4 regions of the Peribacillus sp. BM1 genome follow, and region 4 is predicted to be linked to each of the others. Evidence: riboswitches for the same ligand, from Rfam matches in the RefSeq annotation. Region 4 holds a riboswitch; each other region holds the start of a gene.
The links. Region 4 has a riboswitch for S-adenosylmethionine ahead of AC1MGI_RS07060 (riboflavin kinase). Riboswitches for the same ligand answer to the same signal wherever they lie in the genome.
Positions count from the first base shown of each region.

Region 1: another riboswitch for S-adenosylmethionine. It lies ahead of AC1MGI_RS04325 (LLM class flavin-dependent oxidoreductase); the one in region 4 lies ahead of AC1MGI_RS07060 (riboflavin kinase).
Region 2: another riboswitch for S-adenosylmethionine. It lies ahead of AC1MGI_RS02605 (methionine ABC transporter ATP-binding protein); the one in region 4 lies ahead of AC1MGI_RS07060 (riboflavin kinase).
Region 3: another riboswitch for S-adenosylmethionine. It lies ahead of AC1MGI_RS13740 (bifunctional homocysteine S-methyltransferase/methylenetetrahydrofolate reductase); the one in region 4 lies ahead of AC1MGI_RS07060 (riboflavin kinase).

Region 1 covers NZ_CM155259.1:890,791-898,525, reverse strand. The annotation lists gene AC1MGI_RS04350 (PspA/IM30 family protein) at 1-101, shown strand, start outside; gene liaF (cell wall-active antibiotics response protein LiaF) at 361-1,104, shown strand; gene AC1MGI_RS04340 (sensor histidine kinase) at 1,101-2,147, shown strand; gene AC1MGI_RS04335 (response regulator) at 2,140-2,772, shown strand; gene AC1MGI_RS04330 (class I SAM-dependent methyltransferase) at 2,957-4,144, shown strand; SAM riboswitch class I at 4,469-4,575, shown strand; gene AC1MGI_RS04325 (LLM class flavin-dependent oxidoreductase) at 4,667-5,716, shown strand; gene AC1MGI_RS04320 (ATP-grasp domain-containing protein) at 5,746-6,693, shown strand; gene AC1MGI_RS04315 (ABC-F family ATP-binding cassette domain-containing protein) at 6,795-7,735, opposite strand, start outside.
Region 2 covers NZ_CM155259.1:509,523-517,257, forward strand. The annotation lists gene AC1MGI_RS02575 (cysteine desulfurase) at 1-220, opposite strand, end outside; gene sufD (Fe-S cluster assembly protein SufD) at 220-1,527, opposite strand; gene sufC (Fe-S cluster assembly ATPase SufC) at 1,543-2,328, opposite strand; gene AC1MGI_RS02590 (YuzK family famiily protein) at 2,772-2,924, opposite strand; gene AC1MGI_RS02595 (MetQ/NlpA family ABC transporter substrate-binding protein) at 3,283-4,143, opposite strand; gene AC1MGI_RS02600 (methionine ABC transporter permease) at 4,160-4,828, opposite strand; gene AC1MGI_RS02605 (methionine ABC transporter ATP-binding protein) at 4,821-5,855, opposite strand; SAM riboswitch class I at 6,028-6,139, opposite strand; gene AC1MGI_RS02610 (O-acetylhomoserine aminocarboxypropyltransferase/cysteine synthase family protein) at 6,586-7,735, opposite strand, start outside.
Region 3 covers NZ_CM155259.1:2,834,943-2,842,677, reverse strand. The annotation lists gene metH (methionine synthase) at 1-3,445, opposite strand, end outside; gene AC1MGI_RS13740 (bifunctional homocysteine S-methyltransferase/methylenetetrahydrofolate reductase) at 3,438-5,288, opposite strand; SAM riboswitch class I at 5,764-5,862, opposite strand; gene metE (5-methyltetrahydropteroyltriglutamate--homocysteine S-methyltransferase) at 6,042-7,735, opposite strand, start outside.
Region 4 covers NZ_CM155259.1:1,444,440-1,452,174, forward strand. The annotation lists gene AC1MGI_RS07040 (glycine zipper domain-containing protein) at 1-1,132, shown strand, start outside; gene AC1MGI_RS07045 (hypothetical protein) at 1,142-1,936, shown strand; gene AC1MGI_RS07050 (DUF5381 family protein) at 1,957-2,514, shown strand; gene AC1MGI_RS07055 (gamma-type small acid-soluble spore protein) at 2,642-2,851, shown strand; SAM riboswitch class I at 3,169-3,274, shown strand; gene AC1MGI_RS07060 (riboflavin kinase) at 3,564-4,064, shown strand; gene AC1MGI_RS07065 (hypothetical protein) at 4,186-4,326, shown strand; gene AC1MGI_RS07070 (GntR family transcriptional regulator) at 4,546-5,268, opposite strand; gene AC1MGI_RS07075 (sugar kinase) at 5,419-6,432, opposite strand; gene dagF (2-dehydro-3-deoxy-phosphogluconate aldolase) at 6,425-7,180, opposite strand; gene AC1MGI_RS07085 (DgaE family pyridoxal phosphate-dependent ammonia lyase) at 7,177-7,735, opposite strand, start outside.

The DNA of each region.
Region 1 (7,735 bases), 550 kb from region 4:
AACACGGGATTAACTCTTCTTATCACCGCAACACAATTGATGCAAAGATTATTCAGTTGGAAAAGGATATGAAAAATAAAGATACACAATCAATATCATAAATCACGTTTGTGAGAATAGAAAAATACCATCTAAATATAGAGGAGGAATGGGGAAATCCACTTTAATTAGTTACGCCCTTTAAGTTAATGACAATTCGTCCCCTTTTCCTTCATATAAAACTCATGGTATTCTAGAGAGGCGTAGATTTCTGCGCCTTTCATTCTATCTTAAATTGTTGAAAAACCTTCATCTCCTAAATAGGTGGCGGATGACAGCAAATTAATAGAATCGAACGAGACAGCTAAAGGAGGAGATCCCTTGTTTAAACAACTGAAAACAGAATACTTAGGCTGGATATTTCTCATCGGTATCATCCTTCTTATATCTGAACTCGTCTTCTTTGATGGAGGACTTATCTACTCGCTTGCTTTAGCGACGGGTTGTCTGTATATCGGTAGAAAACTATCCCCGCGCTCTATGGGGAAAATTTTATATTTAATTGGGATTGTCAGTTCAGTTGTTATTGTGTTAAATATGATGATTTTTAAATTTTTTGTTTTTGCTGTATTTGGTTATATCTTGCTCGTGTATTTCCAATCGAAGAAAAACCCAGAGTGGGTAAAACCGTATTTGATTGAACCGGAACGAAAAAAGGAACAGATTGAGTCAGAACCTTTATTGAAAAAAGAGTACTTGTTTGAAAATAAACTGATGGGTCACCAGAAAACCTCGGATGATGTATATGAATGGAATAATATTAATATTCAACGTGGAATTGGCGATACGGTTATTGATTTAAGTCACACAATCCTTCCAAAAGGTGAAGTGGTCATCTCTATTCAAAGCTTTGTTGGTAATTTGCAAGTCCTTATCCCATACGATACAGAGGTCAGGCTCCATCATTCTGTCATTGCTGGAAGAGCATCCATTTTTCAAAAACAAGAAACAAAGGTATACAACCAAATTCTTTCTTACCAAACGACAGAATTTGAAACGGCAGACCAAAGAATCCATCTCATCACTTCGGTTGTCGTAGGTGATATCGAGGTGAAGCGAGTATGAATATTGTAACGCGGCAAATTGCAGCTTCTATGGGTTTAGCATTCTTGATTGGTCTTGTGTTAACGGCAGGCCTATTTTTTTCTTTCCCTTTGAACAATTGGGGGATGTTGTGGGAAACAAAAGTGATGGATCTACCATTTATCTTGTTTTATATTAGCTTGATTGTCCTAATTGGGATTGGATGTGGTTTTATAACAGGTTTGTCTTGGAAGCGGCAGTTAAAAGAGATTAGTGACGAGCTCTATTTCGTAGAACAAGGACGACCGCCAGCCGGTAATGAAAATTACTCTGTTCAGGAATTAACGGCGATATCTAAACAAATTGTCCGAGTGCATCACCAAGTTTCCGAACAAACGAAATTATCACAGAAGCTAGCAAATGATAAAGCGGAAGACCAGGAGAAAAGAATTCAAGAGATGGTTGTAAGAGAAAGAAACCGATTAGCGCGCGAATTACATGATTCTGTTAGCCAACAACTATTCGCCGCATCAATGCTTATGTCGGCTATTACTGAGTCAAACGGCGATGAAGATACTGGCAGTGCTAAACAGCTGAGAATGGTTGAGGGTATGATTCATCAGTCGCAGCTCGAGATGAGGGCGTTGCTATTACATTTACGTCCTGTACCGCTTCATGATAAATCACTTCAAGAAGGGATCGAAGAATTGCTTGTAGAATTATCGCAAAAAGTGCCAATGAAGGTAAAGTGGAAGCTTGAGCCCATTCCGTTGAAAAAAGGGATTGAAGATCATCTTTTTCGGATTCTCCAAGAATCTGTTTCTAATACATTACGTCATGCAAAGGCGAATTCTTTAGAGGTTTTATTGATTGAGCGGGATGGTTTGTTGATTTTAAGAATCGTCGATGATGGAGTTGGTTTTGACATAGAAGCGAGTAAAGCTGGCTCATATGGCATGAATAATATGTATGAACGGGCAGTTGAAGTGGGAGGAACCTTAAAGGTGATTAGCCTCTTGGATAAAGGAACAAGACTTGAAGTGAAAATACCGATGCTAAATGCGGGAGGTGAGCAAGATGATTAATGTTATTTTTGTCGATGATCATGAAATGGTTCGAATTGGCGTTTCGGCTTATTTATCGGCACAGACAGATATTCAAGTGATTGGCGAAGCGGATGATGGAGCAACAGGTGTGAAAATGGCGCTTGAATTGCGACCTGATATTATCTTGATGGACTTGGTTATGAAGGAAATGGACGGAATTGAAGCAACGAGATTAATTATTGAACAATGGCCAGAGGCGAAAATTATTATCGTGACGAGCTTTTTGGATGATGAAAAAGTATATCCTGCTTTAGAAGCAGGAGCGACAAGCTATATGCTAAAAACCTCAAAAGCGAGTGAAATTGCCAACGCTGTACGTTCTACATTTCATGGTAAAATCGTTCTTGAACCAGAAGTTACCGGTAAAATGATGGCGAAGATGAGGAAGAAACCAGAAACAGCTGCTCATGAATCATTGACCAATCGGGAAATGGAAATATTACTACTAATGGCTCAGGGGAAAACAAATCAGGAGATTGCAGATGAGCTGTTTATTGCTTTAAAAACAGCCAAAGTGCATGTGAGCAGCATTTTAAGTAAGCTTGATGTTCAAGATCGTACACAGGCGGTTATTTACGCCTTTAAACATTCTTTGGTGGAGTAAGAAGTGAAGGGCGTTCATTGGCTTGCTACCAGTATGAAGAACTCTTCGTTAAAAAAGTAAACTCAACTCCAATTAGATAGTACGGCCAGTGCTATATAGCGGGATTTTTGTACACCTTTTTAAGTAAGTGCAGCTAGGTCTTTATCCTAGATGTAAAACAAGAAAATGCAAATGTGGAGGATTTATGAAATCATCAAACATACAAACTGCAATAGAGGTAGGTCGTTTATTAGAAGGGGAGAGTATTCCGTATCAATTTACTTATGCTGCGGCCCTGCTAATTCAAGGTGTCTCAGTACAAGAACCATTTGAAATAACAGTTGATGTACAGTGGGATTTATTCAATGAGGCCCATCAGTTATTTAAGGGCTTTTCGCCATCTCATCCTACAAAGACGACTGAGAGCGCGTCATTTCAATTTAGTATGGGAGAGCAGTTAGTTACTGTGGTTTGCAATTATAATACGACGATAAAAACCGACCCGTATCGGATTTCAATAGTCACTGAAGGAGTAGAACTTTGGTGCCAATCTCTCTATAGTTATTTTTATGATGAAGAGATGGCGGTGTTCAGTGGACCTATTCATGCCCATTTAGCGGGGATTCAGCAAGGTTTTACCGAAGGAAATGAAGCTGCGTGGAATCAGAATAATTATGTTGCCTTAGTGAATCGCTACGGAGAGCCTGGGCAGCTTGCGTCGAAAATCCTCTATAATCCAAAATGGCGTCTGCAACCTTTTTACCAGTATATGGGGGACTTACGAAAGAAGAAAGTGATGCATCTGATGGGTTCTAATGGAGTGAAGGCTGTAGCAATGGCTGCACTTGGGGCTGAGGTTAAGGTTGTAGACTTTTCGCGGGAAAATGCTGCATTTGCTAAGGAATTGGCCGAAGCAGCACAAGTTTCAGTGGATTATATTATATCGGATGTCCTGTCGATAACTGGGGACCATGCTAACAATGATCATGATCTAGTTTTGATGGAGCTTGGCGTTTTGCATTATCTAATTGATTTAGCACCGTTAATGGAGATCGTTCAAGCAATCCTAAAGCCGGGCGGGCGCTTTATTTTACATGAGTTTCACCCGATTTCTACTAAACTAATTACTTCATCTGGAAAAAAGCATAAAGTAATGGGTAATTATTTTGATCCCACGATTGAATCAAATAATGTAGCATTTTCCAAGCATATGCCGGATGGCGAACAAGAAAAACTATTACAAGTAGTACAGCGGAAGTGGACAATAGGGGAGCTTGTCACTGCAGTTGGTAAATCAGGGCTCGTTATCAAAGTGCTTGAAGAAGAGCCGAATCATAAGATGCATGATATTGGATTACCAAAAACGTATACGCTTGTAGCGGAAAAGGGATAAACAATAGTAAGACCTTGAGTAATCTATCCTTTGTATGACGTATGGTCAAGTAAGCCGATAGGAAGGGTCTATTGTTTGCATTTTTGTTTAACTTGCATAGTGTCTTTGACTTCCTACGCAGTAAGTGGCGGATCGTAGTCGATATGCCCTTTAAAGGATACTAGAAAGAGCGGCGAGAGGATATCCAAAAAGGGTCTGACCCTTTTTGGATATCCTCTTTTTTATAAATGGTATTGCATTTTTCTGATTTGTGCAAACATATGTCTTGACGAATACCAAAGGTATAATATAAGATTATTCTAATTATTAATATAATTTAATATGTTCTTATCGAGAGAGGTGGAGGGACTGGCCCTTTGAAGCCCGGCAACCGTTGACAATTGTCAGTACGGTGCTAATTCCAGCGGAGTAATGGCTCTGGCAGATAAGGTGGAATGCAATCGCAAACTTCTTCTTATCGGAGAAGTTTTTTTGTCTTATCAAAGAAGGAGCCCATAATTTAATCATAGAGGAGATAGGGAAATGAGATATGGTTATTGGCTGCCGATATTCGGCGGATGGTTACGGAATGTAGAAGATGAGAAGATGCCCCCAACTTTTGAGTATGCGAAAAAGGTAACACAAGCTGCGGAAAAGTGGGGCTATGATACAACCCTTGTCGCTGAACTCAATTTAAATGATATTAAAGGTCCTGAGAGTGATTCACTTGAAGCTTGGTCAACGGCAGCTGCCCTTGCAGCTGTGACGGATAAGATTGAAATTATGACAGCTGTCAGACCTGGTTTTCATAATCCGGCGGTAACGGCAAAAATGGCGGCGAATATTGATCAAATCTCAAACGGCCGATTTACATTGAATGTTGTCTCTGCGTGGTGGGAGGAAGAGGCTCGTCAGTATGGCGGAGCTTTTACAGCCCATGATGAACGCTATGAGCGCACAGAGGAATTCCTTGAGGTGCTTAAAGGTTTATGGACAGAAGATACATTTTCATATGATGGGAAGTATTATTCGATTGCCAATACTCATTTGCATCCGAAGCCTGTACAGCGCCCGAATCCAATTCTTTATGCGGGTGGAGAAAGTCCACGTGGCAAAGAGACAATTGTCAATCAGTGTGATGCATATGTCATGCATGGTGGCACAGTTGAGGAAGTTGCTGTGAAAATTCAAGGAATGAAGCAGCAAAGAGAAGCAGCAGGGAAATCACCATTTTCAAGCTTCGGAATGGCTGCTTACGTCGTATGCCGAGATACAGAAGAACAAGCCCAGGAAGAACTAGCGCGAATTACGGATGTGAAAGAATCAAGTGCCTATGCTGGATATAATGACTTTATAAGCAAGTCACAGCTTGAGCAACAGGTCAAGTTATTCGACTACTCTGTTTCAAATCGTGGGCTGCGTCCGAATCTAATTGGAACCCCTGCCCAAATTGCTGACCAAATTCTTGCATTTGAAGAAGCGGGCGTTGATTTGTTATTGCTGCAATTTTCTCCTCAGCTTGAAGAGATGGAGCGATTTGCTAAACAAGTAATGCCGCTGGTTGAAGAAAAACGTACAAAAATTCAAGTATAAAGACAAAGATGAACTTAGGAGGCAGTAAAATGAGTAAAATTTACGTTATTCATGAAAATGGCGAGTGGACCGCCCATCTAACGAAACGGTTAGAGGAACTTCAATTGCCATATGAGGAGTGGCATCTTGACGAAGGAATCGTCGATTTGACGGAAGCTCCGCCGGAAGGAATATTTTATAGTCGAATGAGTGCTTCTTCTCATACGAGAGGTCATCGTTATGCTCCAGAATTAACGGAAGGTGTCTTATCATGGTTAGAAGAACATGATCGTACTGTATTTAACGGCACGCGTGCATTACGTTTAGAGTTAAGCAAGATTAATCAGTATACCGCTTTAAGAAAACAAGGGATCAGGGTGCCGAAAACGATTGCGGCAATTGGTAGAGATAACATTCTTGCTGCAGCTGAAAAGATCGGTACAGCTTCGTTTATTACTAAGCATAACCGGGCAGGAAAAGGGCTTGGTGTTCAATTATTCCATTCTATAGACGGATTAAAACAATATTTGGATGGGGCAGCATTCGAAGAACCCGTAGATGGTATTACCTTGATTCAAGAATATATTAAAGCTCCAGAACCATTTATCACGCGTTGTGAGTTTGTTGGTGGAAAATTTGTCTATGCGGTTCAAGTGGATACTTCAGAAGGATTTGAACTTTGTCCAGCTGATGCTTGTCAAATCGGTGATCTATTCTGCCCAGTGGGTGAGGAAGTCGAAGAAAAGCCGAAATTCCAGATTGTAGAAGGTATTGAAGAGCCAATCATTGAAAAATACGAACAATTTTTAAAGGCAAATCAAATTACCGTTGCTGGCATCGAATTTATTCGCAATGAAAAAGGTGAGGTATTTACATACGATGTGAATACGAATACTAATTATAATTCAGACGCTGAGAAGGCAGCTGGAAAGTATGGCATGCTTGAGTTGGCGAAGTTTTTAGGGGCACAATTGAAAACAACAGAGTCTGTTAGATAGTAGTAATGCAGGCTCCTCCTTAAAATTAGGAGGAGCCCCTTTTGTTAAGTTGAAAAAACGAGGGTGTCTTAAGGGTCTGACCCTTTACTTTTTTATAAACATTAAGCCTGTGCTTCGTTTTTATCTACCCAGTCTTCTACATTCCAAACTTTTGTCACCCAATCTTCATAAAAATCAGGTTCATGGCAGACAAGGACAATAGTCCCTTTATATGCTTGCATCGCACGTTTTAATTCTTCTTTAGCTACAACATCTAGGTGATTTGTCGGCTCGTCAAAAATAAGCCAATTGCTTTCGTTCATCATCAATTTACAAATACGTACCTTTGATTGCTCTCCACCACTTAGCTGATTCATTGGGCGTGTGATGTGCTCATTTTTCAAACCAACGCGTGCAAGAATGCCACGAACTTGTGCTTGTTCTAAGCCAGGGAAAGCATTCCAAATTTCATCAATCGGCGTTGTGTCCCCAGCCTTCACTTCTTGTTCAAAATAAGAAGGGAACAGGAAGTCTCCGAGGATCCGTTTTCCACTAAGTGGTTCAATTTTTCCGAGAATGGTTTTTAATAATGTTGATTTTCCAACCCCATTCATGCCGACAACTGCAATTTTTTCGCCGCGTTCAATCGTCATGGTTAGTTTCGGAAGTAGTGGGTGATCATAGCCGATTTCAAGATTCTCGCCTTCGAAGACATAGCGACCGCTACCGCGTGATTCCTTGAAGTCAAATGTTGGTTTCATAGCTGTTTCAGGACGGTCAATTCGTTCGATTCGTTCAAGTTGCTTTTGACGGCTTTTCGCACGGCCGGATGTCGAGTAACGAGCTTTATTTTTGGCAATGAAGTCTTCTTGCTTTTTAATGAAATCCTTTTGCTTTTCATAGGCGTTGATATGCTGATTTTTATTAATCTCAGCAAGTTCAAGGAATTTTTCATAAGTAGCTGTATATCGAGTTAGCTTAGAAAATTCAAGATGGAAAATTATATCCACTACCCCGTTCATAAATTCTGTATCATGGGAAATTAAAAGAAAGGCATGTGGAT
Region 2 (7,735 bases), 930 kb from region 4:
CCTTTTCACGGGCTCCTTCATACGCATCCGTAGCTTTTGTTCCAAGTGTATGAACTCCGCGGTGTACATTGGAGTTGTAGCCGCGGTAGTAATCTTCAATGGATTGAATCACTGCGCTTGGCTTTTGGGAAGTTGCAGCACTATCGAGATAAACTAGAGGCTGATCATTAACTTCTTGATCTAAAATTGGGAAAAGCTTACGAATTTCGTATGGATTCATTATCTAACTTTCCTTTCAATTACCTCAACTAGTTGCTTCTTAACGCCTTCAATTGGAAGAACATTTACTACGGGTGCAAGGAAACCATGGATGACCAAGCGTTCTGCTTCAGTCTTTGGAATTCCTCTGCTCATTAAGTAGTATAATTGTAGCGGATCTACACGACCAACTGATGCAGCATGTCCTGCCGTTACATCATCTTCTTCAATAAGCAAAATTGGGTTCGCATCTCCACGAGCTTTTTCACTGAGCATCAACACACGTGATTCCTGCTCTGCATTCGCTTTTGTCGCTCCGTGTTCGATTTTCCCAATACCATTGAAAATGGTCTGTGCAGCATCTTTCATTACGCCGTGCTTCAGAATATATCCTTCAGAACGTTTTCCATAATGAATAATTTGCGTTGTAAAGTTCTGCTTTTGTTCTCCACGACCAACGACAACTGATTTCGTATCTCCGAATGAACCATCACCCATTAAATAAGTTGTGTTATCAGAAATAGTATTGCCATCATTCATTAATCCAAGCGCCCACTCAATTCGAGCATCACGACCTGCTACACCGCGTCGGTTCACATACGTAGTAAACCCTGAAGAAAGAGTATCAACAGCTCCATACGTAACTTTCGCATTCGCATTAGCAATGACTTCTGTCACAATGTTTGCAATTCCAGATGCTGATTCTACCGTAGAAATGTAGTTTTCAACATACGTTACTAAGCTATTGTCATCCGCTACAATTAATACATGGTTGAATAACGTAGCATCTGCATGATCTACTAAGAAAATAGATTGAATCGGCTCTTTTATCTCAACATTTTTCGGAACATATAAAAACGCTCCACCGTTCATTAACGCAGCATGGAATGACACAAGGCGATGCTCATCAGTATTTACGCCGTCTTTCATGAAGTACTTTTGTACAAGTTCTCCATGTTCGCGTACTGCTGTGAAGATATCTGTAAAAATAACGCCTTCTGCCTTCAACTCTTCAGACAATCTAAAAAATGCAGGCGTATTATTGCGTTGGATATATAAGTTTTTGCTTTCTTCTAAATCAACAAGCGATTTCACAGCTTCTGGAAGGTCATTCAATGAAGTGAATGCTTCACTTTCAACAGTATGAGATTTGAAAGATGTGAAATTCCATTTATCTATTTTTGTTTTATCAGGTCTTGGCATCGGCAGATTTTCCAGTCCTGCAAATGCATGAACTCGAAGTTCTGTCAGCCAAGCTGGTTCGTTGTTTTGTTGCGAATAAGAGCTGATATACTCTTGTTCAACTGGTAATTTTGTTTCGGTAGTCATGGCAAATCCTCCTACTTACGCTTCTTGGCCAACAGTTTCGTCTTCAATGCCTAATTCGTCTTTAATCCACTCGTATCCTTCTGCTTCAAGGCGTTGTGCAAGCTCAGGACCGCCTGATTTAACAACACGTCCTTGCATCATAACGTGAACGAAATCAGGAGTGATATAATTCAATAGACGTTGATAGTGAGTGATGATCAAGCAACCGAAATCTTCGCCACGCATATCATTGATCCCTTTTGATACGACTTTAAGAGCGTCAATATCTAACCCTGAGTCAATTTCGTCAAGGATTGCAATTTTTGGTTCAATCATCATTAATTGTAGAATTTCATTACGTTTTTTCTCTCCGCCTGAGAATCCTTCATTTAAGTAACGTTGCGCCATATCTTGATCCATTTCAAGGAAATCCATTTTCTCATCCATTTTGCGAATGAATTTCATTAATGAAATTTCATCGCCTTCTTCGCGGCGTGCGTTAATTGCTGAACGAAGGAAGTCTGCGTTTGTTACACCGCTGATTTCACTTGGATATTGCATAGCAAGGAAAAGACCAGCTTGGGCACGTTCGTCAACTTCCATTTCAAGAACATCTTTGCCGTCAAATGTAATACTTCCACTAGTTACTTCATATTTAGGGTGGCCCATGATTGCTGAAGAAAGTGTAGACTTACCTGTTCCATTAGGTCCCATGATCGCATGGATTTCTCCACCTTTAACTTCAAGGTTAACACCCTTTAAAATTTCTTTTCCTTCAATTGAAACATGAAGATCTTTAACCGTTAATGTTGAACCTGACATAGTAATACCTCCGTGATCTAAATCCTATTTTATAGCTAGAAAGTAAGATACCTTCTTTTCTATGACCGTTAAAATGATTCTCACTTTATTCTCATTATAATCTTATATCAAATTTAAACTGTAAGCAACTAATTAAGAAGCTTTTCTACTATAAGGATAGTATTTTCCAATGCACAATGCAAGTAAAGCCCATTCCTAGAAATTTCCTACAGGCACCCCATTATTTTTCCCATAAAAAAACAATAATTCGATTCTTATAAAGTTATTATAATGAAGACTATGTAAAGGTGGTTGATAAGGCTACCCCCAAGAGTCTGCCCTTCCGTTATGGGACATCCTCATCATTTTCTTGGCAATAATGTTTTCTACAGCAATCAAAAAAGACCGGCCGAAGTCCATTAAATGAACTTCGGCCGGTCTTTTTCCTGTCTATTCAAATGGAATTATGAATGAATCTGGCGCTGCAGATTATTCACGATTCGGTTGCCTTCTTCATAATCCCTCTCTCTTCGTTCCTCGACCTGGAGTCGCACATCCAATCGCCTGCTATACTCACTGTAGCCTACCCCATGTGATTGTTGCATCGCCTTTTCCATTTCGCTCGTTACGTTTAACTCTAGAGAGTTGATAATGAATCATCCTTCCATTTTTTATTGGATTTTAGTGTAACATCTTAGCAATTTACTTTTCAAAATCCATATACTCGGCACAGAGTCGATTACACTTGATCAGCTTAGGAATACAACTAATATCCTTACTATTACGGACCATTGCTATGTGATATGTATATCATCCGAAGTTTCATTTGCAAAATTCACAAAAGAGAAGAAGGGTGTCCCAATGATCTCACCCCTACCCTAACAACAGTTTATAAGTGATTTAGCCACTTACTTTAAACTGTATATAGTAGTCGAGGCTTGACCCTTTTGTTTGGGACACCCTTCTTCACACTATTTATTCAGCAGGTAAAACTGCACCTTTATACGTTTCAGTAATGAAATCTTGAATTTCTTTTGAGTGTAGAACTTCTACTAATGCTTTAATGTCTTCACGTTTCTCATCACCAGTACGAACGGTAAGGATATTAACGTAAGGATTATCTTTCGATGATTCAACAACAATTGGATCTTTTACTGGATCAAGTCCTGCATCTAATGCATAGTTTGCATTTATGACTACAGCATCCCCTTCACCATTATTAAAGACCTGTGGAAGTAATGCAGCTTCAATATTAGGTTGGAATACAAGTTTCTTCGGGTTTTCAACAATATCATCAATGGTTGCTTTTGTCTTGCTTATACCTTCTTTTAACTTAATCAAACCATGTTCTTGGAATATAGATAGAATTCTTCCTTCATCTGAAACAGCATCTCGCATGATGATTAAGCCGCCTTCAGGAATTTCGTCTAAGCTTTTGTACTTTTTGGAGTAAATTCCGATTGGCTCAATATGAACGCCGGCAGCATTAACGAAATCATAGCCTTTATCTGCAATCTCTTCTTCTAGGTACGGGATATGTTGAAAGTAATTGGCATCAATTTCTTTTCCAGCCAAGGCTTTATTTGGCAAAATAAAATCTGAGAAAACTTTAATTTCAAGATCGATTCCTTTTTCTTTTAGAATTGGTTTTGCTTGTTCAAGAATCTCTGCGTGTGGAATATTTGAAGCACCGACTACAAGTGAAGTTGATTTGTCAGCTGAATCTGTGGAACCATTTCCGCTTTCTTTATCATTATTGGCAGAGCCACATGCAGTAAGACCTAATAGTAACGCGGAAGTAATTGCTAATGTTGAAAACCATTTTTTCTTTTTCATTCTCTTACCCTCCATCTTATCTTTTGTCTAATTTTGAAGTTATATAATCTCCAATAAATTGGATGACGAACACAATAAGTAAAATAAGAATCGTCGCTAACATCGTTACATCATTTTTGCTTCTTTGGAATCCTTCTTTATAAGCAAGATCTCCTAGTCCACCTGCACCAATTGCCCCCGCCATCGCTGTATAACCGATCAATGCAATCGCAGTAACCGTAATACCTGACACAAGTGCAGGCATGGATTCTGGTAGTAGTACTTTAAAAATAATAGTACTCGTTTTAGCCCCCATGGATCTTGCGGCTTCAATTACACCCTTATCCACTTCTCTAAGGCCAATCTCGACCATCCTCGCATAAAAAGGCGCAGCTCCGATAATTAATGCTGGGAGAGCCGCCTTTGCACCTAGCATAGAACCTACCACAATAATCGTAAACGGAATTAATAAGATTATCAGAATAATAAATGGGATTGAGCGGAAGATATTGACCACCGCAGAAATAATCACGTTAATAAATTTGTTTTCCCATATCTGTCCTTTAGACGTCAAAAATAACAATAATCCTAGTAAGATACCTAATATAAAAGTCGCAAGTAGAGCTATACCTGTCATATATAGTGTTTCTTTCGTAGCTAGCCAGATATTTTCCCAGATAACATTCGGTAACCATTCATTAAGCATTCGAAATCACCTCCACGCCAACCTGCTGTTCTTTGATGAATTCAATCGCGTGGGTGATTTCTTCATCACTACCATCCATATGAATAAACAATGTGCCATACGATCCATGTTGAGTTTGCGAAATTTTCCCTTGTACGATATTAACATCCAATTGAAAATTACGAATAAGCTTTGTAATTAGTGGACTTTCCGTATTTTCGCCGACAAAAGTTAATTGTACAACCTTGCCTTGTGGATAGTGCTCTAGTAAATGTTCCACAGTGTCCTTCGTTTCCTCAGGCTCCGTTACTTGTTGAACAAACCGCTTTGTTATTTGTTCAGCAGGGTTCCTAAATACGTCAAGAACCGGTCCTTGCTCAACAATTCTGCCACCTTCCATGACGGCTACCCGATGACAGATTTTTTGGATGACATGCATTTCATGAGTAATAAGTACAATCGTCAACCCTAATCGTTTATTAATATCGACCAAAAGTTCTAGAATCGAGTCAGTTGTTTGCGGATCAAGTGCAGATGTCGCCTCATCACAAAGGAGTACTTTCGGGTTATTCGCTAAAGCACGTGCTATCCCAACCCTTTGCTTCTGCCCGCCGCTCAATTGTGAAGGGTAAGCATGTTCTCTGCCCTCTAAGCCGACTAGCTTAATTAATTCATTGACTCGTTTTTGGCGTTCATTTTTCTTTACACCTGAAATTTCAAGTGGAAACGCGATATTATCGTGTACAGTACGAGACCACAATAAGTTGAAATGTTGAAAAATCATGCTGATCTCTTGACGTGCCTTTCGCAAGTTACGACCTTTAATGCTAGAAATCGCATTTCCTGCTACTACGACCGAACCCGTGGATGGGGTTTCCAGACCATTCAGCATTCGAATGAGGGTGCTTTTTCCAGCACCACTATACCCAATAATTCCAAATATTTCACCTTTATTAATCGTTAAATTCACTTCATCAACAGCTTTGATTGGCTTTGATTGCATGGATTTAGTACTGAATACCTTACTAACTTTCGACAATGTTATCATTGAACTCACCTCTTTTTGCAATAAACCCTATGAACCTACTCATGTTGTTTGTAAAAACCTTCTACTAAATAAGATTTCACGAACTGCTCCATTCATGCATTGTTTATTTACATAATTGGAAATTAAAAATGCCTTTCCGCATGAGCAGAAAGGCATTGTGAAAAAGACCTTTCTCTCATCTCCCAAAGCAATCAGCTTTGCGTGAATTGGCACCTTTTCAAAGCATTAGCTTTGCCGGTTGCCGGGCTTCATCGGGCACATCCCTCCGCCTCTCTTGATAAGAGCAAACAAGTATAAGAAATTGACAAATCATCAATTAAAGTTCATTTCGTTTTCGTTGGAATAATACCATGCAAAAAGATAGAGTGTCAATGTATTATATTTCTATTTATTGAAAAATCGTTAAAAAACTTGGCAACAATCGATTTAGATAAAGTGAAACTTCAATCAGTGGCGGTTTTCTTCATCCCCTACTGATTGTTAGTCCCGTTCTACTGTCGTTAAGATCGCAAGCAAGCTTCAATCAATCGACAGTACGAACTAAGGCTCAACGAACTCAGACTAAATACGCCGCATCCTGTGGGCCCAAACTTTACCTCTGCTCATGCATCGGTAAGTTTCACTCTATCTCACCAATCGGACCTTTACGGGCAGTTGATCCCCCACCTATCCTCTTTTAGCATGCTCAGAATCTCGAGATGGGGGTCTTACTGCTTAAGTGTGGGAAAAATTATTTTACCGCAAGTGAATGAATGCCTGTAGCTTTTTCAATCGCTTGTTCAAGATCATCGATTAAGTCTTGGGCATTCTCAATTCCGACCGATAAACGTACCAAATCCTCGGCTACACCTGATTTTTCAAGTTCTTTGACTGAAAGTTGCTGATGCGTCGTGCTCGCAGGATGGATGATTAAACTCTTCGCATCTCCAACATTGGCTACATGGGACCATAAGCGAATCGAGTTAATGAGATTCGCACCTGCTTCTCTGCCACCTTTAATGCCAAACGTAACAATGGAACCTGCTCCTTTTGGCAAATATTTGTCAGCCAAGCTCTTATCAGGATGATCTTCATTACCAGGATAGTAGACCCATGAGACAGCTGGATGATTTTGCAGATAGTCGATGATAATCTTTGTATTCAAAATATGTTCCTTCATCCTCACATGCAATGTTTCCAGCCCAATTGCGAATTGGAAAGCACTCTGCGGACTTAATGCTGGTCCAAGATCTCGGAGTAGCTGCACACGTGCTTTGGTAATAAAGGCGGCTGGGCCAACTGCTTCTGCATAAACGATTCCGTCATAGCTTGGATCTGGTTCAGTAAAGCCTGGGAAGTTAGGTGAGTTATAATCGAATTTCCCTGCGTCTACAATGATCCCGCCCAACGTTGTTCCATTTCCAAGCAGCCATTTTGTTGCGGAATGAACGACAATATCAGCGCCAAAATCAATCGGTCTGCAAAGATATGGCGTAGCAAACGTGTTATCGATAATGAGCGGAACGCCTGCTTCATGTGCAATGTCAGCCACCGCTTCAATATCAAACACACGCAAACTTGGATTGCCGATTATTTCTGCAAAGACTGCTCTTGTTCGTGAAGTAATCGCATCTCTGAAATTTTCAGGATCATCAGATGAAACAAATCGGACCTTTATCCCATATTTCGGAAGTGTATTGGCAAATAAATTATATGTACCCCCATATAAAGTTGAAGCTGCTACAATTTCATCCCCCGCACCAGCAATATTTAAAATGGCTAAAGTGATTGCAGCCATTCCGCTCGATACCGCTAAAGCGCCAATTCCACCTTCCAATAAGGCCACTCTTTCCTCAAATGTTGTAACTGTCGGGTTATGAATTCTTGAATAAATGTACCCA
Region 3 (7,735 bases), 1.4 Mb from region 4:
TTTCCACATTAAAATATCGTGCTTCAGGGTGCGCAAAAACGATCGCTGAGACGGAAGCTTCTGGTTCCATCATAAAACCTTCTGTTAATTCTACTCCGATATCTTGTGGTTTTAAGAGACGGAAAAGTTTTTCCTGATCTTCGAGATTAGGACATGCAGGATAACCGAATGAAAAACGTTGCCCTGCATATTTTGCTGCAAAACGTTCTTTCATCGTCATATCTATTGGATCACTAATTCCTTGTGCATCTCTCATCAAATGATGCATTCTTTCAGCAAATCCTTCTGCCGTTTCAAGGGCAAGTGATTGTATCGCGTGGCTTTTTAAAAAGTCACCCTCCTGCTTCCATTTTTCCGCCCATTTTCTAATTCCTTTACCCGCCGATACAAGAAAGAAGCCGACATAATCCATTTCACCTGATGAAACAGGTTTTACATAATCGGCAAGACATAAATAAGGACTACTTTCCTGTCGGGGAAAATCGAATTCTTCCAAAATTTCATTGTGGTTGTCAGGATTATATACTTTGACCTTATTGCCTTCGCTTTGAGCAGGGAAGAACTGATAAATTCCATTTAAACCGTACTCATGGTCCGACTTTAAGAACGTGATTAATTCATCTACAAGTTCATTCAGTTCAATCGCCCGCTCATCACCCTTTCTTACCAGTTCAGCTACTTTTCCTTTCAAACCAAGATGGTGACCAATCAACATTTGCCGATTTATGTATGGCTGAACAACATCTATCGGATAATCCTTCAATATATGGCGTATTTGATCAAGTGGCTTCTTGACAGGAACAACAGATAACGGTTTTACTTCTACCTTTTTTCGTTCCGGTTTTTCCATCGTAGCCACGATTGCCGCATTTTCCCTTGCTGTCTCCCGCTTTTCACTTAATTCTTTTAGATACGCTGCTTTTTTATGATTGTCATGTAAAATATTTGCGACTGCAAGCCCATCCATTGCATCTTTTGAGTATAAAACAGGGCCATCGTATTCTGGCGAAATTTTAAAATCTGTAAATTTACGTGATAATGCGGCACCTCCTACTAGAATGGGGATGTCGATGCCTGTTTGTTTTAAATCCTGCGCCGTGAGAACCATTTGCTGGGCTGATTTGACAAGCAGGCCAGAAAGTCCAATAACTGTCGGGTTATGCTTGCGAACCTCTTCAATAATTTGCTGTGACGATACTTTTATCCCAAGATCAATCACTTCATAGCCGTTATTGGAAAGAATAATGTCCACTAAGTTCTTGCCAATATCATGCACATCCCCTTTGACAGTCGCTAGTAGCACTTTTCCTTTTTTTGCACTGTCTTCTTCATTTTCCATTAGCGGTTCAAGATATGTAACCGCCGCTTTCATAGCTTCTGCGCTTTGTAAAACTTCAGCAACGATTAGCTGATTATCATTAAAGAGGCGACCAACTTCTCCCATGCCATCCATTAGCGGTCCATTGATAATCTCAAGCGGTGCATCTCCACGATCAAGCGCCTTATTGAGATCAGTAATTAAACCTTCTTTCGTTCCCTCAATTATATAATTGGCCAATCGTTCATCTAGAGGTAGGATGGCCGTATTTTCTTTTTTCTTCGCCTTTTTACCACGATAAAATTCTGTGAAAGTGGCTAATGATTCTGATGATGTATCGAACAAAAGAGCTTCAGCCAGTTTGATCTCTTCTTCCGGTATCGAAGCAAAACGTTCTAGTTTTTCCGTATTGACAATTGCATAATCCAGCCCCGCCTTCGTGCAGTGATAAAGGAAAACGGCATTGAGTATTTCTCTTCCCCTTGGTGGTAGACCGAATGAAACGTTAGATATCCCAAGAATCAGCAAACAATCCGGAAAAGTTTCTTTGATTGCCTGAATTCCTTTCACCGTTTCAAGAGCTGAGCCGATATATTGCTCATCGCCTGTCCCAACTGGAAAAACAAGTGGATCGAAAATTAAATCACTTTCTGACAAACCATATTTATTGACAAGTAAATCAACAGAACGCTTGGCGATTTCAAGCTTTCTTTCCGCTGTAACCGCCATCCCTTCTTCATCGATTGTACCAACCACGACGGCAGCACCATATTGATGGATAAGTGGCACAATCTTTTCAAAGCGTTCTTCTCCATCCTCCAGGTTAATGGAGTTTATGATTGACTTCCCTTGCGATCTTTTTAACGCTTCCTCCAAGACAGCTTCATCCGTCGTATCGATTACAAGTGGCACCTTAATTTTCTTTACCACTTCAGTAACAAACTCTTTTATATTCCCTAATTCATCGTCATCAGGATCAGCCAGACAAATATCAATAACATGAGCTCCTTTTTTCACTTGAGCTCGAGCAATTTCTGCCGCTTGTTCAAATTTCTTTTCCCTAATCAATTCCTTGAACTTACGCGATCCGATAACATTCGTTCGTTCTCCGACAAATAACGGACGCATGGAATCATCATAGATAAGAGGTTCGATTCCTGATACTGCATGACCGTGTGTATGAGTTTCAATTATTCGTGGCTCAATCAATTCAAGTACTTTTACCAATTCAACAATATGTTCAGGTGTCGTACCACAGCAACCACCAATAATGTTAACCCATCCTTTTTCTGCAAACTGTTTCATTTTTTCTGCTAAAGAATTCGGCGATTCATGATAATGCCCTTCCTCATCTGGGAGTCCCGCATTAGGGTAACAACTAACTGCTCTATTTGATAAATTCGCCAGTGTTCTGATATGGTCAATCATGAATTCTGGTCCAGTTGCACAATTCAATCCGACTGCAAGTGGATTCATATGTTCACATGAAAGATAAAATGCTTCTATCGACTGACCGGCAAGTGTCGTTCCCATCGGTTCAATTGTGCCAGAAATCATGATCGGGATTTCCCGTCCGTATTTAACAAACGCCCCTTTAATTCCAGAAAAGGCAGCCTTTACATTTAACATGTCCTGACATGTTTCGACTAAAAGTAAATCTACCCCTCCATCAAGAAGACCTAACGCTTGTTCTTCATAAGAAGCAGTCAATGCTTCAAATGTCGTTCCACCAGTTACAGACAAAGTTTTTGTCGTTGGTCCCATAGCTCCTGCCACGAATCTAGGCCATTCTTTACTCGAATATTTTTCACAGGCCGCCTTAGCAATCTCGGCAGATTCTTTGTTTAGTTTATATGCCAGATAACTTATATCATACTCATCAAGCACGATACTTGTTGCACCAAATGTATTTGTTTCGATGATGTCTGCACCAGCTGCCAAATATTTTTCATGAATGGAACGAATGACATCAGGTTGGGTAATCGTTAAATATTCGTTACAACCTTCATATTGTTCACCACCAAAATCCTCAGCGGTTAAATCCTCAGCTTGTAACATGGTCCCCATCGCGCCATCTAATAATAAAATTTTTCTTTTCATTTGTTCCTGAATTAACCGTTTACTCATATGCTCCCACCTCCGAAGTATGCCTACTATCTACTTTTCTAATATGTTTCGTTAATTCTGCTGTCATTTCATAATATAAGAACGGGGTAATTAAATAGATGCCCTTAAATTTATCCATCGCAGTATCCACCAATTCCTTGGCAATGGCTATCCCTTCATTTTTGGCTTTATTTGGATCATTGCCTGCAGATGCCATCGCTCTGCGGACTTCTTCTGGCAAGATGATACCAGGCACTTCGTTATGGATAAATTCCGCATTCCTTGAACTTGTTAATGGCATAATACCAAGAAAGATAGGTGTGTCTAAATGTTGCGTTGCTTCGTATACATCTTCAATTTGTTTGACGGAATAAATCGGTTGCGTCAAAAAGGAGTCAGCTCCACAGGCAATCTTCTTTTCAACCCGCTTAACTGCTTTATCGAGATATTTGACATTTGGATTAAAAGCAGCAGCGATTTTAAAATTCGTTTTTTGACCTAGACTTTGCCCTGAATAAGAAAGTCCTTCATTAAATTGTTTGATAAGACTAATTAAATCTAATGATGATAAATCATATACAGATGTCGCACCTGGAAAATCACCAATTTTAGATGGATCACCTGTTACGACTAAAATCTCATTTAGACCAAGCGTTTGCAGCCCCAACAAGTGCGATTGTAGACCTATTAAATTACGGTCACGGCATGTTATATGAAGAAGCGGCTTTATTTCATGCTGTGTTTTCAAAAGTGTACCTAATGCCACATTGGAAATTCGCGGTGAGGCAAGCGAATTATCAGCCATTGTAACGGAATCTACACCCGCTTTCCTTAAGGCAACGGCACCATTCATAAAGGCTTCAATCCCTAATTTTTTCGGCGGGTCCAATTCTACTAAAATCGTTCTTTCCACTTTCGCTTTTTCATGGAATGCTAGCCCTTCATCAGAATTTCCCACTTCGATAATCTCAATATCCCTTACTTTAATTTCCTTTTCTAAAACCGGTGCTAACAATCTTACCGCGTTTTTTATTGCTTCAATATGGATAGGCATCGTGCCACAACAGCCGCCGATAATGGATGCCCCCTGCTCTCTAAGCTCTAGTGCTGATGAAGCGAAATATTCAGGTACTGCATCATATACAAGTCTTCCATCGACATAATCTGGTAAACTAGCATTCGGGAAAACGGCAAGTGCCGCTTGTTTTGGTAACGAAACGGATTCCAATGCGCGAATCATATGATGTGGACCAAGTCGACAGTTGATGCCGACTACATCTGTTCCCAACTGCTCTAACCTTTGAAAAGCCTCGTTTAACGACATCCCGTTTTGTAAATTTCCAAGTTCATGTAATGAAACATTTGAGATAATTGGCAAATCCGTTTCTTGCCGTGCAATCTGAAGAACGGTCTCTAACTCCTCCAAATCGTAAAATGTCTCAAGCAATAGTCCATCTGGTGCTTCAAGTAGGAGACTATATAATTGCTCTCGGAAAATACGTTTGATTTCCTCCAAGCTTAAATCTGATTTACGTATACTCCTTAATGCACCTATCGTACCGAATACAAATGCATTCCCTTGTACAGCTACCTTTTTAGCAATCGCAATGCCTTTACGATTAATTTGACTTACTTGATCTTCCAATCCATACCTCTTTAATTTATGAAAATTAGCTCCATATGTATTCGATTGGATAATATCTGCTCCCGCATTCAAATATGCCTGATGAATCGTTTCAATTTGATTGGGATTCGTGATATTCAATTCTTCGTAACAAAGATCAATGCCGTGGGAATACAATAATGTCCCCATTGCCCCTTCTCCAACTAATATTCTGTTCTTCAATTCTTGACGAAAATCCATAAATACCCCCTTTCTGAGGGCGTCCTAAAGAGGTCTGACCTTAACTCCCTATACACGGTTTATTGTGTGATATACACATGATTTAAACAATATATTGAAGTTCTGTGGTATGACGCTCTCGTTTTAGGGTACCCTCGCTAATTTCATTGTTATATGCGAAAAAACAACATGTTGATGAAGGAATTATCGAAACATTCTCTCCATCTATCAAACATTCACTTACTAGCTTTAGCATATGCCGGTTATTAAGGTTTTTTCGGGACAATCCCTTCGCATCTCTCGAGAAGTATTGATTTTAAAAAAACACAAAATTATCTAGCTATAAATTTACTTATTTAATACTGATGTAACATCACGAATATTCCATTAATTCCAAATAATCCTCCTTCTTTAATTTTTACCGCTATTTCGCATGTTAAAATAAAAAACCTCTTCTTAAGATAAGAAGAGGTTTTAGCACCACGGCTATTCACTCTTCTTATCTTCAAGCGTTTCGCTTCTGGAATTAGCACAGTACAAAAAGTCTGTTGCTGAGGTATCAAAGGGCCAGTCCCTCCACCTCTCTGGATAAGAAAGTTACATATTTAGTTTTAATTAACTATTACTCTATAGCTGTGATTAACAAATGTCAAGAAATAATTTGATGAAAATTCTGAATAAAACAATTACTCGTTTGTTTGATGAGTCGCTAGTAAGGCCTAAGCATGTTCTCTTAAGCATTCACCGTATTCCCTACACCCTTTATTATCCTTCTTATACATTCAGTGTTTGTTTTACTTCAAGCTTTTCACGATAAAGCTTTGTTGCTTCTACCATTAATTTTAATGCCACGACTGTTTCTTCAATACCACGCGTTTTTAAACCACAGTCAGGGTTAACCCAGAATAAACGGTAATCTAAGACTTGCAGGGCACGTTCTATATTTTGTGATAACTCTTCCAATGTTGGTACACGCGGGCTATGAATATCATACACGCCAAGACCAATCCCCTTATGATACAAATGTTCTTCAAATGAGCGAATTAATTCACCATGACTTCTTGACGTTTCAATCGAGATGACATCTGCATCAAGTGCATCAATGGCTTCAATAATATCTTCAAAGTTCGCATAACACATATGAGTATGAATTTGTGTTTCTTCCTTCACAGACGATGTTGATAATTTAAAAGCATCAACCGCTATTTTTAAGTAGATTTCAGTTTTTTCTGTTTTCAACGGCAATCCTTCTCTTAAGGCTGGTTCATCGACCTGAATCATACCGATACCGTTTGCTTCTAAAGCTTCGACTTCCTGTCGGATTGCCAATGCCAATTGACTTAAGACATCTTTACGACTTATATCATCACGCACAAATGACCAATTTAAAATGGTTACGGGGCCTGTTAACATGCCTTTTACAGGTTTTGTCGTCAAGTTTTGCGCATAAACCGTTTCTTTTATTGTCATTGGTTCTGTTAAGACGACATCACCAAAAATAACTGGTGGTCTGACACAACGTGAACCGTATGATTGCACCCAACCATACGTTGTAATCGCAATACCTGCTAATTTTTCACCAAAGAACTCAACCATGTCTGTCCGTTCAAATTCACCATGAACGAGTACATCTAAACCAAGTTCTTCTTGAATATCAATCCACTTTTTAATTTCTTCTTTAATGTATTGCTCATACTGTTCGTTTGATAGTTCTCCTTTTCGCCATTTCAAACGTTGCTTTCGTACCACTTTCGTTTGCGGGAAACTACCGATTGTTGTCGTTGGAAGTAATGGTAAATCCCATCGTTTATCATGCAATACTTTTCGTTTGCTTGCATCAACGCGAGTTATTGAATAATGAGATAAATTTACTAATGTATCTTGCACTTCTCTCACATTTCGGAACGATGAATGATTTAATAATCTAACTGCTTGGTCACATTTGTCAAGCTCTTCAACGGTTAGTTCATGTTTTGCAAATTTTGTTAACAAGACCACTTCATCCAGTTTTTCATCTGCAAAAGATAATGCATTTTTAACAATGGGCTCTAAATTTTGTTCACTTTTCACTGTCACAGGAACATGAAGTAAGCTGCAAGATGGTTGGATTATGAGACGATTATCGTCAACTATACTTGTTAATGTTTCGATGAGTTTTGCTTTCTCTTGTAAATTGGCTTTCCAGACATTTCGGCCGTCAATGACTCCTGCTGCCAAAACCTTATCTTTCGGAAAACCAATTGCTTGTAATTGAGCAATATTCATGTCCTCGTCGTGAACAAAATCGAGACCAATTCCTGCAACTGGTAATTGAACGATGGCTTGATAATGTTCGATACTTTCATAATACGTTTGTAGAATGATTTTTACGTTTGGGACGGACTTTTTAAAAGCTGTGTACACTTCATTAACATCACGTAAAATTTCACGATCAATCTGTTTTACTAAAAGTGGTTCATCAATTTGTA
Region 4 (7,735 bases):
AATCAGCAGTGCCCCAGCTGAATACAGTCATTGCTTCTCTCATGTCGGGGATCCGTGGGGCACTGGAAATCAATTGGTCGATCGTCTTAGTGAAATGGAGCAAGATCTGCGTATGACGGCCAATAAATTTTCTGATGCTGATAACTTAGTGGCTAAACTTTATAAATTGTATGATAAGTATGGCGCATTAACGGCGATGGGGGCATTAGCTGGAAAAAAACTTGCGTATTATGGTCTGGGCTTTACACAGTTCGCAAAGAATACGGATGGTCTATTCACATATAAGCATATGGGCATCCTTCATCAAATGTCAGATGCGATTGACAGTTCTAAATATCGGAGGAATGTGGCAAAGGCATTGTTAAATCCTACCTACTTAATGAAGAAATATAAAGATACCGCATTTGCTGATTTAGTTCATAAAAAAGTTGCCCAATACCTTCCTGATGATGTTGTTAAATTTACAGAAAGTTCAAGAGGCTTATATCGAGGATTTCGTAATAAAACCTTAGATGCTTCAAAATTTAAATCCTTTGTCCAAACGGGCGCAAAATTTGGGAGAACGAATGTAGTCAGTACATTAGCGGTAACTGGATTAGTAGAAGCTGGTGGAATGGGTCTGAAGATTTCAGAAAACTATTCAAAGTATGGAGATCAGCCGGAAATATTAAAGCGAGAAAACGCAAAAGCGGTAGGCAATGCAGTGAATAATACCGTCGCAATTACTGGAGGTTCTATTGCAGGGGCTGTAGTAGGGGGAGCTTTAGGAAGTGTTGTTGGTCCAGTTGGTACAGTAATTGGAGCTACTGCAGGATCTTTTGTTGGAGGACTTGTTGGAGAACAAGCTGCCAAGCTTACTGCAGGGTTAGCAGAAAAGGCTGCTATGGTATTTAAAGAGCCTATTCATGATGGACTTGAAGTGATAAAGGGCGGTTTAGAAAAAGCAGGGAAAGCTGTAGAAGGATTTAATAAAGGCGTAGACTTTATGAATGATCAAATTAAAAGTACAATTACAGATCCAGTAGAAAAAGTGAAAGAAATAGGCAAGGGACTATCAAAAGCAAAAGAAACTGCGAACTCTCTTGTTGATGGCGCGAAAGATTTTCTTGAAGATAAATTCTCATTTTTTTAAGGAGGACCTATGAAGACGATTCAATTAAGCATAGAAGAGTTAATCTTTTCATTTTATAGCGAAGGGTTATATGAACAAGGTATTTCGATTAAAGAAGCTTATTTTCCAGCTATGAATGATTCTGAGTTGAAATTGATGTTAGAAATTGCATCTCGCTCATTGTTAGCAAAAGATATGGTAGAGGAAGTTAGTAACCAATATAAACTAAAGGAAGAGTATACTTCATTTATCCACATATTAAATGATGCAGAAAGTACAGTAAAGGCTTCTAAATTTGATGTTAGTTTACATGCAGAAGACAGTATCTCTTTTCATTTTAAAAATAGTGAAGTGTATTTACATAAGTTATTACACGATCATCAAGTTCACTATCTTTCTAAGCTATCTAAAGAGAACATGTTTTCAATGGTAAGTGAATTTTTTGCTTTCAACCCATTAAAAGCAGAGAGTGATGTGCTTTTTACGTTGAAAAGTGAAGAGTTTGACGAGTTGTTAGAAGATGTAAGTCAAATGGATGATCTAACCGAAAAAACCATTCAGAAATGGGTAAAGAAATCAGAAAATACGAATATGGTAGAGTTGCTAGATGATTTATCAAGAAGAAACGGTAAAATGGACAGTATACTTAGTCTGCAATATGACGCAAATAATAACCCAGACTTCATTGATCTTTCCTTTGTTATTCCCGGAAAGACGGAGTTTTGGGTGGTGACTAGGAACCAAAATCTAGATTTAAGTTTTCAAAGAGTAAATGAGTCAACGATAAACAACCTATTGTTAAATAATAAAACATTCCTAGCTTAAGGGGGGGGGGGGGGCACTTTTTGGTCAATATAAAGGAAAAAAATGAACTTCTTCAAATAAAAGGGTCTAAAGGCATGTATGTGTGGGTAACTGGAGCCTATTTAATTGCTATAATAAGCTGTTTGGTATTAATAATTCAGGGCTTTAAGTTCAATTCGAATTATTCTTTAATCTATATCTTTGGAGGCATTATGCTCACTCCTGTTTTTCTATACTTAATACTCTGGTCATTGCCTGGTTTTAATCCGTGGAAAATTCTATTAACGATTATCCCAGGGGAAAATGGGAAGGTATTTTCTAAAAAAGATACGGTTTTTATTAACGATATTCGTAATATCGATTTGGTGAGAAATCCATTCAATTTGATCAATTATATTGTTATTGAAACATTTGATGAAAAAAAATTAAAGATTCCAACTTATAATCTAATTGATGATCTGGATTATCAAGTAATGGTTGATCAATATATGTTTCCATATATGACAGAAAACGCGAGAAAAGTATGGGATCGTAAAATCGATTTAAATGTATTGTTGAAGGAAGTAAGATATGAGCGACAGGAGCAGAAGATTGATTAAAACTTTGTGATTATTGTTTCAGAATGAACCTCCAAACCCCGTATGGTGGCCTTTTCTCTTTTTGCCCCTGATTAAAAAGGAACTTTTGAGGAGAAATTAAGGGAAACGGAATGGAGGTTTCTTTATAATGGAAAACAACAATCATCATGATACATTTACGGTCGCGGGAACAAACATTGATGCAGTAAAAAGACAAAATGAACGTTCAGGTATGTCATATAATGAAGTGAAAGAATTGCTGGCTAAAACTACGGGTGGACATGGTACAGAAGTCTATAGTGATACCAATATTGAGGAAGTTAAAAGGGAAAATCAGCAATCCATGGAAAAAAACTAAAGACTACACCATTTAATAAGACCTGCCCTCAAATAGACTATTTTGGGGCAGGTTCTTTTGTCTTAGGTACGAGCTTATGTAACAATTTCCCCTGGTCATACTCCTTAAAGAATTCGTTCTTGTAACATAGGATCTTAGTAAATCCTTAATGACAATCTTTTATACACGTTAAACATATATCATATTCCGTTCCTATTAGAATGAAATATCAGAAAAAACAGATTGGAGGTACTTGACAGGAAACTGAACATTATATATATTGAATATAATAATAATTCTTAGTAATCCGATATGATTTAAAATTTCGTATATATAGATTCTTATCAAGAGAGATGGAGGAACTGGTCCAATGAAATCTCGGCAAAAGGCTCTTTTTAGGGTACTGTGCCAATTCCAGCGAACGAATAGTTCGAAAGATAAGAGGAGGCAATGGTAGCACATTAATGCACATTCTACTCTTCTTATCACTTTGATAAGGAGAGTTTTTTTGTATAAAGGACATGGGGACGGGTCTTCGCGACTTAATAATACAGCCAATTTACTCAGCAGGTATACTCATATTATTGAGAAAGCATCCGAAATACCGGCCCCGCACCGCCACCATTGTGATGAGGCGAGTGTAGCGTGCTTCATGATCGATCTTTCATAGTAACTGGTGGCGTTTTAACGCCACTCAGGTTTTGTATTTACAAATGAAAAAGGGGATGAGTGGATGATTAACAATAAGGTTATACCATTCGAATTTGACACAATTTTGCTTGGTGAAGAGAAGGAAGGTATTGCTGAATCTCTTTGTGGGAGAGTGGTGCATGGTAGGAAAATGGGACGGCAATTAGGTTTTCCTACAGCCAATGTAGATGCAGATGCTGTCTTGTTAGCGAATGGGGTGTATGGCGTACATGTGGTTGTAAAAGGAAAGCAATATCGGGGCATTATGAATGTGGGTGTTAAACCAACATTTGGATCAACCTTGAAAAAAACATTTGAGGTTCATCTTCTCGACTTTTCCGATGACTTATATGGAGAGTTCATAAAGTGTCAACTTCTTTTTAAAATCAGAGAGGAGCAAAGGTTTGCCTCAATTGATTTATTAAAAAAACAAATTACGGAGGACAGATATCGTGCAATCGAGAAATTTAAACAATTTGAGGCTCTTTTTAAGGACGGAGAAAGGAAAACCCCTACAGAAAAGCAAATATCTGAATCTGCCTGATTTACAATTTTTTAATTGGTGCCATTTACAATATGGGGTAAACAAAGGAATTTATAATACGATTGATAACTGGTTTTACGAGTATGGCATTGTTAATATTCTCTCACGCAGAATTTACCTGTTGTCCTTTTTGGAGTTTGCCAAAGAAGTAGAATCGGAGCAGAAGCAAGATAAAGTAATTCGATTTGGAAATGGTGGACTTGTAAAAAAACTACACGAATTTCTAGTCGTTTATAAAATGGAGTCGAATGGTGGACTTTAAAATTTGGATTTAAAGCTGAAAAGATACAGGTGTTCGGGGGAAAACATCCTATTGGGAAAACCCCGACCTGTATTCGTCTTTAATTTTGCAAGCCGAATTCGTTAATAATCTCAACTACATTGATCTATTTCTTCTATAAAACTAATCATGAACAGCAAGAATATTTCGTTCTTGTCAAGCCTTAGCAGGGGAGAAAGCTATAATGAGCGCTTAATTAGGTTAAACCGATGAATTCCGCTCATTATAGCTCACAATATAATTGTGTTTTGCTGTATTATAGTACCCTTCACTGTATTCTTTAATATTCCCTTCTTCATCATGAGAAAGTCGAATTCGTTTTAAAGCTACAGTGTCTTTTGCCAATTTCAATGATTCACATATGTGACTAGGTACGATAGCAACGGTGAACTCATCCCTAAATGTTTCGAGTTTAATATTGTTTTTTTCCATAAAACGATATAAAGAGTTAATCTGAACATCGTTTAATTCTTCATCGCTTATGTCCAGTAAAATATAGTGGGAGAAGTGAATATACGGTTCACCATCCAAAAGGTACATTCGCTCGATTTGAAGGCAACTTTCACCAAATAGAGGATAGAGTGAAGATTCAGTAGATAATTGAATCCTTTTTATACTTAACACTTTTTTGATAATTTGATGACCTTCCTCTACTAATAACTCTGTAAAGTGCTTACCTTTTGCTAGTTTCGCATTCGAAACATTTGTGATGACCTTCGTTCCTTTACCGCTTTTCTTTTCAATCAAACCTTCTTGAACAAGCTCTTTAATTGCATTACGTACAGTAATTTTACTCACATTAAATTCTTCTTCTAGTAGAGGCTCAGAGGGAATGTAGGTATTGACTGCGTAAACCCCATGTAAAATACGATCTTTCAATATATCTTTGATTTGTAAATACAACGGTCCTTTTTTTCTATTCACTCTTGTTCCATGTCTCCTGTCATTTTCCTGGTATGAAATTTTACTTTATCCCGCATTAACGGAAAGTCAAGCCCCCCACCTCAAGGCTTAGAGGAATCGAAGAAGCGTAGGTGGGGGATAAGAAAAACCCCCACTGATTGAAGTTTCACTTTATCTCTTGATATCTTCAATTGTTCCCATAATGGATGACAATATCTCTGTTTCTGTTGACATAGGTGTATCCCCAACAATTGTGCAGGCTAACATTCCAGCCGCGGCTGCAAACTGTACGGTTTCCTTCGGTGAAAAATTAGACAATTCTCCATGCAAAATCCCGCTAGTATAGGCATCACCAGCACCAATTCTATCATATATGGAAAAGGATAGATGTTCAGAGAAATGGAACATTTGATCTTTGTACATATAACCTAATAAAGAGTGGGTATTATCCCTATTAATCGTTCGATGTGTTCCTGCTATTGTTTGAATATCAAAGTTTGTTGCGACTTTAGGAACTAAGTCGATAAGCTGTTCCTCTCTTGAGGTTTTCGTTGTCTTCATTCCTAAAATATTCATAGTATCTTGTTCATTCATCATGACAATATCAGATAAAGCAAGCATGTCTTCATAATGAGGTTTGGCTTTGCTGTATCCACCGTCCCATAAGAAAGGCCGAAAATTACAATCAAAACAAACGATTCCACCTTTTTCTTTCACTTTTTTAGCAAGTACTTTCATACTCTCGCGGACATTTTTCCCCATTGAGAGTGTAATGCCGCAAAAGTGAACGATCTCTGCTTTCTCAGCGATTGCTTCCAGATCATAGTCCAATAATGAAGCGGTATTAAAACTGCTTTCCAATCGATTCGTATAGGTGACACGACTGGCACGATTTCCGAAGCCATTTTCTAAAAAATACATGCCAAGGTAGTTGCCACCTCTAGAGATAAAATTTCGTGCAATTCCTAAGCGTTGCAAGTGAGTGATGGCTGCATCACCTAATGGATTAGTCGGTAATTTCGTCACAAGATAGCCATCATGACCAAGCTTTGTCATTGCTGCAGCAACGTTAACTCCCGTGCCTGAGAATGAATAGTGTAACGTGTTAGCTTGTTGCAGTAATTCGTATCCTGCCACTTGCAATCGCATCATTACTTCTCCAAATGCAACTATTTTCTTAGGCATGTTTTTGAACCAATTCTTTTGTGATGGTTAATAATGTTCGTACATCTTCCTCATTTGTCTTACCAGTTTCTTTATTAATAATTGAAGAGTACACATGTGGAATAATTTTCGGTACGTTTGCTTCTAAAGCAATTTCCAGTATTTTCTCGAAATTATGTAAATCAATGCCACCAGTTGGTTCCAAAGCAAAGCCCTCTTCACCGCAGGCTTTCGCTACTGCACGGAACTCTTCTTCATGCTCTAACCCTTTCATCGGGAAGTATTTCAAAGCATTTCCACCCATATCGCGAACTAAAGCAATGGCGGCTTTGACAGGAACAATTGCCAAATCATCGGCCATAGCACTGTTAGGACCGGTAGAAATATTCACGTAGCCGACTTGACCTGTTGGCGATACAAGCGAATTGATCCAACTCTCTTTTTCTCCTAAATTAGCCTGTGTAGCAGCTACAGCTGGAAACACTTGATTAATGTGACTGCCTGGATAATGTTTAGCAATCTCAGAAACTACTGCTGCCTGCCGATTATCGCCAGCGCCTAAACCAATCGAAACCGCTTCATCTATCGCTTTTCCATATGCTTTCATGTCTACCACTGCAGTATCTACAGAAGGGTAGTCTTTGGATAGAACACCAATTAAAACATGACCTTCTGCGGCCTGGAAAACTTCTACTGCATTTTCGATACTATTTGCTAGTACGTTCAAAGCTACTCGATTTCGATAAAAACGTTTGTTAATATTGGTCATTGTTCATTACCTCCTAAAATAGCTCGCAATCGGGCTTCAATCACGTATATATCATCACCTTGTAATGGGCGTGGATCAATATCAAAAAATCCTTGGCGAACCCCGTAATCACGGGTATAAATTGCGATTAATTCTCCATTTCTCAGCCGATCGTTTACTTCTTTTGCAGTTGTATGCGCAAGATCCGAATCAATCAGGATTCGAGCTCTGTAGATGGCACGCCCTGCCTCATCTTGTACAATGGATACCTTTACACCACTGATCGATTCTAGTGATGTAAGAACTTGTAAACTAGCTTTTTCTTGTTCACTATGATCAGTTTTGACAAAATACTCATCTACTGCCTGCAATAGTCCAAATGTTGTTTCTTTGCCGACTTTCATACTTCTGCCAATGCCATGTAATTGCACCTTAAGCCATTCGATATATTTCTGTTTACCAGCAACGATTCCGGAACTTGGTCCTTCAATCGATTTTGAGCCGCTATATATAGCTAAATCAGATACTTGTACATACTTTTGCAAATCTTCTTCTGCAGCCGCATCGACAATTAAT